DNA from 4 places in the Pseudomonas sp. FBCC-B545 genome. Region 2 is predicted to be linked to each of the others. Evidence: predicted binding sites of a transcription regulator. Region 2 holds the regulator's gene; each other region holds the start of a gene.
What was found. Region 2 encodes FliA, which starts transcription of late flagellar genes. Its sites were predicted from a motif close to CTAAAGTTTNNNNNNNNNNNGCCGNTAA; they were not measured.
Positions count from the first base shown of each region.

Region 1 (3,114 bases), 2.0 Mb from region 2:
CATGGACGCGGGTATTGATCCCGTCTAATCTAACTTGGCATTCGATTGATACCTGGATTAGATCAATGTTCGAACTGAGCCATCTGCGCTGTTTCACCACCGTCGCCACTGAACTGAATTTCCGCCGCGCCGCCGAACGGCTGAACATGACCCAGCCACCGCTGAGCCGGCAGATCCAGTTGCTGGAGCATCACTTGGGCGTCGAGCTGTTCACCCGCAACACCCGCAACGTCGCCCTTACCGCGGCCGGCCGGGCGTTTTTCATCGAGGCGCAGAACCTGCTCGAGCGCGCCCAGCAGGCCGCAGTGACCGCCCGGCGGTTTGCCCAGGGCGATATCGGCTCGGTGAATATCGGCTTCGTCGGCAGCGCGGTGTACGAGTTCCTGCCCAAGGTCATAGCCGAGACACGCATCACCCAGCCCCACGTGCGAATCGACCTGTCGGAAATGAACACCTACCAGCAGCACGAGGCCTTGCGCGCTCGACGTATCGACCTGGGCATTGCCCGCGCACCGTTGCTGGAACCCGGTTACGCCACCGAATGCCTGGTCCGCGAGCCCTTTGTGCTGGCCGTCCCCAACACCCATCCACTGGCTGATGCCAAAACCGTGTCTGTCAAGGACCTCGACGGCCAGCCGTTCCTGATGTACTCCCACGCCGCCTATCCGCCGTTCAACGAACTGCTGACCGGCATGCTGCGCTCTGCCCGCGTCGCCCCGGATTATGTGCAGTGGCTCGGCTCGTCCCTGACCATCCTCGCCCTGGTCAACGCCGCCATGGGCCTGGCGCTGGTGCCCCGTTGCGCCACCAGCGTAGTGTTCAAGAACGTGGTGTTCCGCGATATCGACCTGGGCGAAGGCGTACAAAGCGAGCTCCATCTGATCTGGCGCGAGAACAACGACAACCCGGCGTTCGCGATGCTGCTGGAAGGGATTCGGCACGCGGTGCGTGAAGGGTGGGGAGGAGGGTGAGGGGCCTGGTCCTGGCGAAAGCCGTGCAACCTGGGGCATGGTTATCTACACAACTCTGACGTAGCGACCGTCAGTAACCACGATGCGAAGCGAGCCGCTCTTGATCTTGATCTTGATCTGCTTTTGATCTCAGGCGCCCCGTTAAACCACGCTGGCCGGAATTCGACAGGGATTTGGGGGGTAAACCGGCAAGGATGCCGGTTTAGCCGCCCCGCGCCATGGATGGCGCGTGGCGGCGGCCCCCCAAATCCATGGCGGATTACGGGCACACCGAGCCTAAGCGAGGTGCCGAGTGGTGGGGCAAGAGCGTTTGGTTACTTTGCGCTTTTCAAAGTGACCCGCTGTAAGAGCGGAACCAATAGTGGCCGTTACCTAAACAATGGATATGTAGTCGGTCTGATCCAACATTCTGGTCGGCTGTCAGGCCGCCATCGGGGGCAAGCCCCCTCCCACATTTGGATCGCGGTGCATCAGTCAGATAGCTATAAGCTGCCAGGCACCCGGATCCGTCACCTGATGGTCATAAAACAGACGGAAGGCACATCAGGATCCTAAAGTTGCGAGGTATTGGGCAGATATCCCCTATGTCACCTAATATCCGCAACACTGTTCAAGGATCGAACTCATGACCCAGCGTCAATCCGGCCGCATTTCCCTTCCTGGTTATCCGCGTTTTTGCTGGTTTGCCCTTATACCGGTCGTGCCTGCCATTGGGTGGCTGCTGGTGCAATCAGCTTCCTCGGCCAATCTGCTGGCCTGCGCGGTACTGGTACTGACGGGCTTGGGGGCTTGTGCCTGGAGCACACATTCGCAACGCAACGTTGTGCTGCACGCGACGGCGCGGGCGCAGGTGGATCAGTCGGCGATGGACGCAGCGCATGACGGCATGGCTTCCCGCGCACAGCTCGATGAAGTGCTGCTCGGCGCCATGCCGATCTGGGCCAAGCAGGTGGAAAGCTCGCGGCACCAGACCGAAGAAGCGATTGTGAGCCTGGCCAACCGCTTCACCGGGATCGCCGCGCGATTGCAGGAAACGGTACAGGCCTCGCAGCAGGCTGCCGGCGAACTGGATGGGCAGTCGGCCGACGGCGCGCTCGAGGTACTGGCGCGCAGCGACAGCGAGCTGAGCCAGGTGATCAATTCGCTCAAGGCCACACAGACCAGCCGTGACCAGACCCTGGTCCAGGTCCGCAGCCTCACTGCCTATACCAAGGAACTGCGCGCCATGGCCGCCGACGTGGCGGCGATTGCCGCGCAAACCAACCTGCTGGCCCTCAACGCTGCCATCGAGGCGGCGCGTGCCGGTGAGGCCGGGCGCGGCTTTGCGGTGGTGGCCGATGCGGTGCGCAGCCTGTCGAACAAATCCAGTGAAACCGGCCAGCAGATGTCGGCCAAGGTCGACATCATCAATAACGCCATCACGCAATTGGTGCAGGCCGCGTCCAGCAGTGCCGCCGAGGACAGCCATTCGGTGGCCGAGTCCGAAAACAGTATTCAAAAGGTGCTCGAGCGCTTCCAGAACATCACCGGGCGCCTGGCCGAATCTGCCGACCTGCTCAAGCAGGAAAGCTACGGCATCCGCGATGAGATGACCGAAGTGCTGGTCAGCCTGCAATTCCAGGACCGCGTCAGCCAGATCCTCAGCCACGTGCGCGACAACATGCACGCCTTGCACGACCACCTCCTGCAGGCCAGCCAGGCGCCGGACCAGGCGGTGGGCGTCGACGCCCGGCAGTGGCTGGCGCGCATGGAAGCCACCTATGCCACCGACGAACAGCGGCGCCTGCACCACGGAGTGGCAGCCGCGCAGCCGAATTCCCAAGACATCACCTTTTTTTAGGAGTACACCATGGCGAAGAATGTATTAGTGGTCGACGACTCCAGCAGCGTGCGACAAGTGGTCGGCATTGCCTTGAAAAGCGCCGGCTACGACGTAATCGAGGCCAGCGACGGCAAGGATGCCCTGAGCAAGCTCACCGGGCAGAAAGTCCACCTGATCATCAGCGATGTAAACATGCCCAACATGGACGGCATCACCTTCGTCAAGGAGGTCAAGAAGCTGGCCAATTACAAGTTCACGCCGATCATCATGCTGACCACCGAGTCCCAGGAATCGAAGAAGGCCGAGGGCCAGGCCGCCGGC
Region 1 covers NZ_CP101441.1:3,889,263-3,892,376, reverse strand. Annotated here, with positions in the region: gene NMB39_RS17845 (LysR family transcriptional regulator) at 66-971, shown strand; gene NMB39_RS17840 (methyl-accepting chemotaxis protein) at 1,597-2,811, shown strand; gene NMB39_RS17835 (response regulator) at 2,821-3,114, shown strand, end outside.
Region 1: NMB39_RS17840 (methyl-accepting chemotaxis protein) is a predicted target of FliA. The motif match lies at 1,523-1,550, and genes of this name have one in related genera.

Region 2 (3,114 bases):
ACTGGGTCACGCGCTTGATCACCTGGCCGGTGAGGTCCTGGTAATCCTGGGCCAGCAGGATGTCGTTGAGGTTGCTGGCCACCGTGCGGTTTTCCTGTTCGCTGCGCGACAGGAAACCCTCGACCCGACGGGCCAATTCCCGAAACTCTTCAGCCCCCACTTCGCGGCGCATGAAGCGGCCCCAGTCAACGCTCAAGGCCTGGGCTTCGCTGGTCATGCCGTTGACCAGCGGCGTGGCGTTTTCCACCAGGTCCATGGTGCGGTTGGCCGCCGCCTCGGTCAGCCTGACCACATAGGACAGGCGTTCGGTAGCGTCGGTGATTTGCGAAATCTCTTCGGCCTGGGGCATGCGCGGGTCAATCTGAAAATTGACGATCGCACTGTGCAGCTCGCGTGTGAGCTTGCCCACTTCCTGGTACAGGCCGCGATCACGGGTCTGGTTAAGCTCATGGATCAACTGCACCGCATCGGCGAACTGGCCTTTTTCCAGGCTGTCGACCAAGCGGTGAGCATGTTTTTTCAGGGTCGACTCGAAGTCGGCCTGCGATGATTCGTTATGCTCCATAGCTCCCCCGTGGCAGCATCAATGACCGATGCGTTCGAAGATTTTTTCAATCTTCTCTTTCAAGGCCAGTGCAGTGAATGGCTTGACCACGTAGCCGTTGACCCCGGCTTGGGCGGCTTCGATGATCTGTTCACGCTTGGCTTCAGCGGTCACCATCAGCACAGGCAGGCTGCGCAGTTTTTCATCGGCACGTACATGGCGCAGCAGATCGATACCGGTCATGCCCGGCATGTTCCAGTCGGTTACCAGAAAATCGATGCTTCCGCTGTTGAGGATCGGAATCGCCGTGATGCCATCATCCGCCTCGACCGTGTTGGTGAACCCAAGGTCACGCAACAGGTTTTTTATGATCCGCCGCATCGTTGAGAAGTCATCAACGATGAGGATTTTCATGTTCTTGTCCAATTCGACCTCCAAGCAGTCTTAAACGCGCCCAGCACCTGGACGCGCCATTTCAATCAACAGGCGTTACACAAAAAGGACTGCCCAGGGCACCACGGTACGAGCCCGCGAACCTTGCGGCTTCACGGTAGCGTCTGCAGTGTCCCCACACTGCCTGTCAGCGCGCGCGCCACTCTCCCAATCGCCCCCGCAAGCGGGCCGCGCACTGGCTATGCAACTGGCTGACACGCGATTCGCTGACCCCCAGCACCTCACCGATTTCCTTGAGGTTCAGCTCTTCGTCGTAGTACAGCGCCAGTACCAGGCGCTCACGCTCCGGCAAATTGGCAATCGCGTCCGCCAACGCGCTCTGGAAACGTTCGTCTTCCAGGTCGCGAGACGGTTCGAGATGTGCACTCGCGCCGTCCTCGTGCAGCCCTTCGTGTTCGCCGTCCTGCAGCAGGTCGTCGAAACTGAACAGGCGGCTGCCCAAGGTATCGTTCAAAATCCCGTAATAATCGTCGAGACTCAATTGGAGTTCGGCCGCAACTTCATGATCTTTAGCGTCACGACCGGTTTTTGCTTCAATTGCACGAATTGCATCACTGACCATGCGCGTATTGCGGTGTACCGAACGCGGCGCCCAATCCCCTTTACGCACTTCATCGAGCATCGCGCCACGGATACGGATGCCCGCATACGTCTCGAAACTCGCACCCTTGCTCGCGTCGTATTTGGTCGACACTTCGAGCAGGCCGATCATGCCGGCCTGGATCAAGTCCTCGACCTGCACACTGGCCGGCAGGCGCGCCAACAGGTGATAGGCAATGCGCTTGACCAGGGGCGCGTAACGCTCGATCAATTCGCCCTGGCTGTCACGTGCCGACTTTTTGTAAAGGTTGTAGCCGCTGGATGTCATAGCACCGGTCCTGCGCTCGTCTGATGCACCAAACGCTCGACGAAAAATTCCAGATGCCCCCGGGGGTTGGCGGGCAACGGCCAGGTATCGACCTTCTGGGCAATGGCCTTGAACGCCAGTGCGCACTTGGAACGAGGGAACGCTTCGTAGACCGCACGCTGCTTTTGCACGGCCTTGCGCACACACTCGTCGTAAGGAACTGCGCCAACGTATTGTAAAGCCACATCGAGGAAGCGGTCCGTGACCTTGGTCAACTTGGCGAACAGGTTGCGCCCTTCCTGCGGGCTTTGGGCCATGTTGGCCAGCACGCGGAAGCGGTTCATGCCGTAGTCGCGGTTAAGCAGTTTGATCAACGCGTAGGCATCGGTGATCGAAGTGGGCTCGTCGCACACCACCAGCAGCACTTCTTGCGCTGCGCGCACGAAGCTGACCACCGACTCGCCGATCCCGGCGGCAGTGTCGATCACCAGCACATCGAGGTTGTCGCCGATATCGCTGAACGCCTGGATCAGCCCGGCATGCTGCGCGGGGCTCAGGTGCACCATGCTCTGGGTGCCCGAGGCAGCCGGCACGATGCGGATGCCACCGGGACCCTGGAGCAGCACATCGCGCAGCTCACAGCGGCCCTCGATCACATCGGCAAGGGTATGTTTGGGTGTCAGCCCCAGCAGAACGTCCACGTTCGCCAAGCCCAGGTCAGCATCCAGCAGCATGACGCGACGGCCAAGCTCTGCCAGGGCCAGGGACAAATTCACTGACACGTTAGTTTTGCCGACGCCACCTTTGCCGCCGGTCACCGCGATCACCTGTACGGGATGCATGCTGCCCATTTTATTTCTTTACCTTGTCTTGCTTAGACGCAGGCTACATGGCTTGGCCGCGTGAATCGCTTGCAGACCATCGATGTAGGTACATTTCACGGTGTTCATCCTGCCTTAACCGACCCGTTTAGCCGGGTGGTGGTAAAGGTCGGCGAACATATCGGCCATCGCTTCCTCGCTAGGCTCTTCTTGCATTTGCACACTTACGGCACGGCTGACCAACTGATGACGGCGCGGCAGATGCAGATCATCCGGGATCCGCGGCCCGTCGGTCAGGTAGGCGACCGGTAATTCATGGCTGATGGCCAGGCTCAACACTTCGCCCAGGCTCGCAGTTTCATCGAGCTTGGTGAGGATGCAACCGGCCAGGCCGCAACGCTTGTAACTGTGGTAAGCAGCGGTAAGAACCTGTTTCTGGCTGGTGGTTG
Region 2 covers NZ_CP101441.1:1,867,746-1,870,859, reverse strand. Annotated here, with positions in the region: gene NMB39_RS08740 (protein phosphatase CheZ) at 1-565, opposite strand, end outside; gene NMB39_RS08735 (chemotaxis response regulator CheY) at 584-958, opposite strand; gene fliA (RNA polymerase sigma factor FliA) at 1,125-1,865, opposite strand; gene fleN (flagellar synthesis regulator FleN) at 1,862-2,695, opposite strand; gene flhF (flagellar biosynthesis GTPase FlhF) at 2,801-3,114, opposite strand, start outside.

Region 3 (3,114 bases), 2.4 Mb from region 2:
CGACAGCGCCGGGTGCCAGAGATCAGGCATCAAGGTGGTGCGGGCGCTGGTCACAGCTTGCTGGTGCACCTGCTGTTGCACGTCACTCAATGGCACCTGCAGGTAGAGGGCGGTCAGGTATTGCCAACGCTCGGTGTGCGGGCAGGTCCAGGATTCCTGGGCCGACATCGCCAGGCCGTTAGCCAGCAGCACGGTGTTGGCCGGCTGGTTCAGCCAGCGGCGCAGGTTGGGCTCGGCATCGAGCAGTTGCTGGTGGCGCAGGGCATCGTCTTCGCGGGCAATGTGCAGCGCCTTGACCAGCAAACGCTGCTCCGCCAGCAGCAGCTTGTAGCCCTGTGACACCCAGATCGGCAGGTGCCAGGCGTGGGTCAACTCCAGGCAAAGGTCGAGCAAGCGCACGCCGAACAATTCTTGCTCGACCTGGCGCGCCGACTGGCCTTTATGGATCACCCGCAGCTCCCATTCCTCCAGGAGCTTGGGGAAGGCGACGGCCATCGGCCACAGCGGTGACAGAAACAGCAGGCTGCCCCAGTGGATGTCCTGCCACAACCGCGCCAAGCGGCTGCCGAACAAACCGTTGGCTTGCTGGGACGCGTGCTGGCTCACCAGTAGCAATTGGCGCAACGCAACGGGGATTTCCTGGGCTGGCACCGAGGGCAGGCGCGCCAGCAGTTCCTCGGCACGCTCGAGGCCGAGGCGGTTAAGCGCCACTTCGAGGTTTTCCGCGGGTTCGGCCAGGCTGCCATGGGTTTGACTGTTGGCTTCGCGCATGACGCTGAGCACCAAGGCCGGACTGTCTTGCATCAGCTCGGCAATATCTCGCAATGAACTGCGACTATCGCGAATGGCCTTGCACACGCGTTCATGGCTGGCCTGGGGCACGGGCAGCAACACATCGTCCAGGCACTTGATCCAAGCGGCGAGGGTGGTGGGTTTTGCATTGGATACGGTCGTTTCGTTTGCCATGATTGGGGCGCGATCATCACTTGCGTTTAACACGCCCGGAACGGGCCGAATTGGCTTTTCGCCTTAACGGGCTATAGTCTGGCGCAGTTTTGCCGATAAGTAGAACAAGAGTTTTCCGCAACACCCAATATGTCCATGAACCCGACGGCGCAAGTACCCATCTCCTATGGCTAAAATTATCGGCATCATTGTCGTCATCGCAAGTGTGCTCGGAGGGTACGTCCTCTCCCACGGTAAAATCGCCGCGTTGATTCAACCTTTCGAAGTGCTGATTATCGGCGGCGCGGCGTTTGGCGCATTCTTGCAGGCCAACCCCGGCTACATGACCATGCATGTGATCAAGAAGTCGCTGGGCATGTTCAGTTCGCGCTTCTCACACACCTTCTATCTGGAAGTGCTGGGGCTGGTCTACGAGATCCTCAACAAGAGCCGCCGTGAAGGCATGATGGCGATCGAAGGCGATATCGAAGACGCCGCCGCCAGCCCGATTTTCGCCAAGTACCCGGCGGTGCTCAAAGACGAGCGCATGACCGCCTATATCTGTGATTACCTGCGCATCATGTCCTCCGGCAATATGGCGCCCCACGAGCTGGAAGGCCTGTTCGACATGGAGTTGTTCAGCCTCAAGGAAGAGCTGGAGCATCCGTCCCACGCCGTGACCGGCATCGCCGACGGCATGCCTGGCTTTGGTATTGTCGCGGCCGTACTGGGTATCGTGGTGACCATGGCCTCCCTTGGCGAGGGCGACCAGGCAGCCATCGGCATGCACGTCGGCGCGGCGCTGGTGGGGACCTTCTTCGGTATTCTTGCGGCCTATGGTTTCTTTGGGCCGCTTGCCACATCCCTGGCCCACGATGCCAAGGAAGAGGTCAACCTCTATGAAGCGATCAAGGCATGCCTGGTAGCGTCCGCGTCGGGCATGCCGCCGTCGCTGGCCGTGGAGTTCGGGCGCAAGGTGCTCTACCCGAAGCATCGCCCAAGTTTCTCCGAGCTGGAACAAGCGGTTCGCGGTCGCTAAGCCATGGAAAACAACCAGCCAATCATCATCAAGCGCGTCAAGCGCTTCGCTGCGGGGCACCATGGTGGTGCCTGGAAAATCGCCTTCGCAGACTTCGCCACGGCAATGATGGCGTTCTTTCTGGTGCTGTGGCTGATGTCTACCGCCACGCCGGAGCAGAAAATCGCCATCGCCGGTTACTTCAAAGACCCGATTGGCTTTTCCGAAAGCGGCACGCCCTTCGTGATCGACTTGGGCGGCTCTCCGCAGTTGGCGCCTGAACGCACCATCAACCCGGAAGTGCAGACCGAATCGCCGCAGGAAAAAATCCCGATCGAGCGCGATACGGTTGAAACCATGGCCGAGCAGGTCGAGCAGGAGCGCCTGGAGCTGTTGCTGCAGGAATTGCAGAATAAGGTTCAGGAAAATCCGCAGCTGCTGAAGTTCAAGGACCAGATTTCCTTCGAGATCACGCCCGAGGGGCTGCGCATCCAGATTACCGACGCCGCCAACCGGCCGATGTTCGACTCCGGCAGCGCGCGCTTGAAACCGTACTTTGAAGACATCCTGCTGGCCATGGCCGACACCATCAAGGCGGTGCCGAACAAGATCAGCATCAGCGGCCATACCGATGCCAAGCCTTACGCGGGCCAGGGCGACTTCGGCAACTGGGAACTCTCGGCCAACCGCGCCAACGCCGCCCGCCGTGCGCTGGTGGCCGGCAGCTATCCAGACCCGCAAGTGGCACGGGTGGTGGGCTTTGCCTCATCGCAGTTATTTGATCCCAAAGACCCGTTCAACCCGGTCAACCGCCGTATCGATATCGTGGTGCTGACCAAAAAAGCCCAGCGTGCGATTGAAGGCGATCAACCACCGCCACCGGTACCGACTCAGGGCGATGGTGCCCCTGGCGAAGTGCCGGCCGACCCCAACGCACTGCCGCCTGAGCAGGAACCACTGCCGGCTCATGAGTTGCGGCAGAAGCTGAACCTGTTTGATGATGGCGGGATGAAGGATCCTACGGTGCCTGCGCCGGCCTCCTAAGCTCCAGATACAACAAGGCCGCGATGATCGCGGCCTTGTTGTATCTACCGTTTCACTGTAGGAGCGAGCTTGCTCGCGAAAAACGTCAACGATAACGTGTGTATTCA
Region 3 covers NZ_CP101441.1:5,682,575-5,685,688, reverse strand. Annotated here, with positions in the region: gene NMB39_RS26230 (HDOD domain-containing protein) at 1-966, opposite strand, end outside; gene motA (flagellar motor stator protein MotA) at 1,133-1,984, shown strand; gene motB (flagellar motor protein MotB) at 1,988-3,007, shown strand.
Region 3: motA (flagellar motor stator protein MotA) is a predicted target of FliA. The motif match lies at 1,038-1,065, and genes of this name have one in related genera.

Region 4 (3,114 bases), 1.0 Mb from region 2:
CAAAGCGCGTGCCTGGCCAGCACCATGCACAGCATTCAGGTGTTGATCGATCAGAACGTCATCAAGCCCGTGGATGCACAGGCGACTGCTTACCTCGTCAACGGCGCTGCCTTGAATGCGTCTCTGTGGATCGCGAGTGCGGCTGATCCACACCTGGCATCGACGCAAGCAATCGCCAGCTTTCGTATTTTGCTATCGGGGCTGCTTCGATAGGGGAGTAAGCTTGCTCTCCCTGGAGCCTGACAACCGACCGCTATCTAACTGATACTCTACGATCCAAATGTGGGAGGGGGCTTGCCAGCGAAGACGTCAGCCCAGCAAACATTGATGTTGACTGACCCACCGCTATCGGGAGCAAGCCCCCTCCCACATTTGAATCGCGGCGCATTTGTTGGATACTGACACCTGTCCGCCTGCAGAAATGGGCCTTGTGAAATGGAAGTCATCTCATGTTCGAACGTAACAAACTGGTTCCGGAGTTAATGGTCACCAACCTGCAGAGCAGCTTGGCTTTTTGGGTCTCTTGCCTGGGGTTCAAAGTAGCTTATCAACGCCCGGAAGATGGGTTTGCATACCTTGATTTGAATGGCGCTCAAGTCATGCTTGAGCAGATTGATTCGCACGCGGGTCAATGGCTGACGGCGCCGTTGAGCAGGCCGTTTGGAAGAGGCATGAACCTACAGATTGATATTGAAGCTGTCGCCCCCGTCATCCAAAGACTTGATCAGGCTGGTGTTTCACTCTATCGAGAATGCAAAGACACCTGGTATCGGGCTGAAAATGTAGAAGTAGGTCAGCGAGAATTCATCGTCCAGGATGCCGACGGTTATCTCGTAAGGTTGGTAGAGCGGTTGGGCGAGCGTCCGCTCTCGGTCGAAAATAGTCGTTAGTAAGCGGCAGCTATCGGCTAAAAGCAGACATTAACGTCGGATATAATTGGCGGCAGATAAGCTGGCAAAATCGACCAATTAGACGTTCATGTCGATCAGTCCGCTAGTCCCTCTCATGCTCGGCCAGCCGGCATGAATGTCCCGCAAGTGGGGCAGTCAATACCATCGCTCGCCATTTGCATAACCCCCTCGCACGTTGGGCAAACCTGCCCCGCCATCTCGCATGGAGATCCGAGATGAACTCGCCCCCCATAACCGGGAGCCATCTCTCGCAGCATCGCGGCTCGCGATAAAACGGCAACAGCCCCTAGCGCAGCGCATGCTCACAATTAGCGCGCCCTAGCTCACCCCATACAAAATACTTGTACAGAAATAGCGCTACGCATTTTTACAGGCGCAGGATTCTATCGGCCCAAAGATGGCCTTGGCTGTATCGCCGCCAAACAGTAGTCAGCCCGATAGCCAGACCTCTATTTCTCGCGGCTGCCAGAAATTGGAGGTTACTGACCGCTCATCGGGATCGCATGATGTCATGACGACATCACAGCAAAATAGCTGTACAAGAGTTGTACAAGTATCAACATTTGTACAACTTTTAGCTAGCCAGGAAAGCGCCGCTACTCGTTGCCGTCTAACAAAAGAATACCTGCGCAGGATGCGGACCAAGGGCGAATACATACCCTTGCAGGTGCCCCTGATTGTTCCTCCCATTTCGCAGGTACCTCATGCCATCGCACACTTCCGGGCTCTCTACACGGACCAGTCTCTATGCCGGCTACCTACCTTTCCAAGAGAGTTAAACATGAACGTCAGGAATATGAACCTTGCTCCACGGTCGACCTGCTTCTTCTCACTCATTATCCTGGTGGTATTTGCTCTAGGCATTGTCGCTTTGATGCAAATGGGCAAGCTTAGGGACTCGGAGCAGGTCGTCGAAAATAATTGGATGGCAAGCATCCGTGAAATCGGCAAGATGCAGGTAGCCATCTTTCGTCTGCGCCTTGAAAGCGTCCGCATCGTAACAATCGACGAGCAACAGCGCCAAACCCGCATCGCTGCGTTGAGCGGCTACCGCAGCACGGTGCAGAACACCATTAGCCTTTACGCCCCCCTGATCAGCGGGCCGGCAGAGCGTGAGCTCTACCAGGCAGTGGCCGACGATATTCAGCAGTATTTCAAGCTGCTGGATGAGCTTGAGCCGTTGCTGCGAAGTGGTGATAACGCCGCAGCCATCGTCTTGATCAATACCCGTATCAGTACTATGACCAATGGCCTGCAAGACAAGCTGAACAAGCTCGCAGATTTTAACGATGACGGCGCCAAGCGTGCAGGTCTGGATGCTTCCGCGACTTACAGCAATGGTGTGACACTGGTAATCGGCCTGCTGGTCGCGACCGTCATATTGACCATCGTACTGGCTGCGATGCTGACCCGCAGCATTACGGCGCCGATCAGCGAAGCTTTGGCCGTGGCCGAGCGCATCGCCGGCAGCGACCTGTCCCGGGAGGTAGTGATCAATGGCCGCGATGAAGCCAGCCGCCTGCTCGCCGCCTTGGCGAAGATGCAGAGCAACCTGCGCGAAACCATCGCCCGTATCGCCGATTCCTCCACCCAATTGGCATCCGCCTCTGAAGAGATGAGCGCGGTGACCGAAGAGGCCAGCCGTGGACTAGCGCGACAGAACGATGAGGTCAATCAGGCCGCCACCGCCGTGACCGAAATGAGTGCAGCGGTGGACGAGGTGGCACGCAATGCCGAAGCCGCCGCCCAATCTTCCCGCGAATCAACGGAATTCACCCGCTCGGGGATCGAGAACGTGGCCCAGACCCTAAAGGCCATCGAAGGTCTGGCCAGCAACGTGGCCAGCACTGGTGAACAGGTCAAGGCCTTGTCCGGCAGAGCACAGGACATCAGTAAGGTGGTCGAAGTGATTCGCGCGGTTGCCGATCAGACCAATCTGCTAGCGCTAAATGCGGCTATTGAAGCTGCCCGTGCGGGCGAGCAAGGCCGCGGTTTTGCGGTCGTTGCCGATGAAGTGCGTGCTCTGGCCCATCGCACCCAGCAGTCCACCCAGGAAATCGAACAGATGATCAACGCGATCCAGGACGACTCGACCCAGGCGGTGAGAGCCATGAGCGTCAGCGCCCAGATAGCCAGCAGCTCAATCGCGGTGGCCCAGAATGCAGATCTGTCGCTCAAACAGATCGCCCAGGCCATAGCCCAG
Region 4 covers NZ_CP101441.1:2,889,222-2,892,335, reverse strand. Annotated here, with positions in the region: gene NMB39_RS13365 (TetR/AcrR family transcriptional regulator) at 1-213, shown strand, start outside; gene NMB39_RS13360 (bleomycin resistance protein) at 450-890, shown strand; gene NMB39_RS13355 (methyl-accepting chemotaxis protein) at 1,693-3,114, shown strand, end outside.
Region 4: NMB39_RS13355 (methyl-accepting chemotaxis protein) is a predicted target of FliA. The motif match lies at 1,484-1,511, and genes of this name have one in related genera.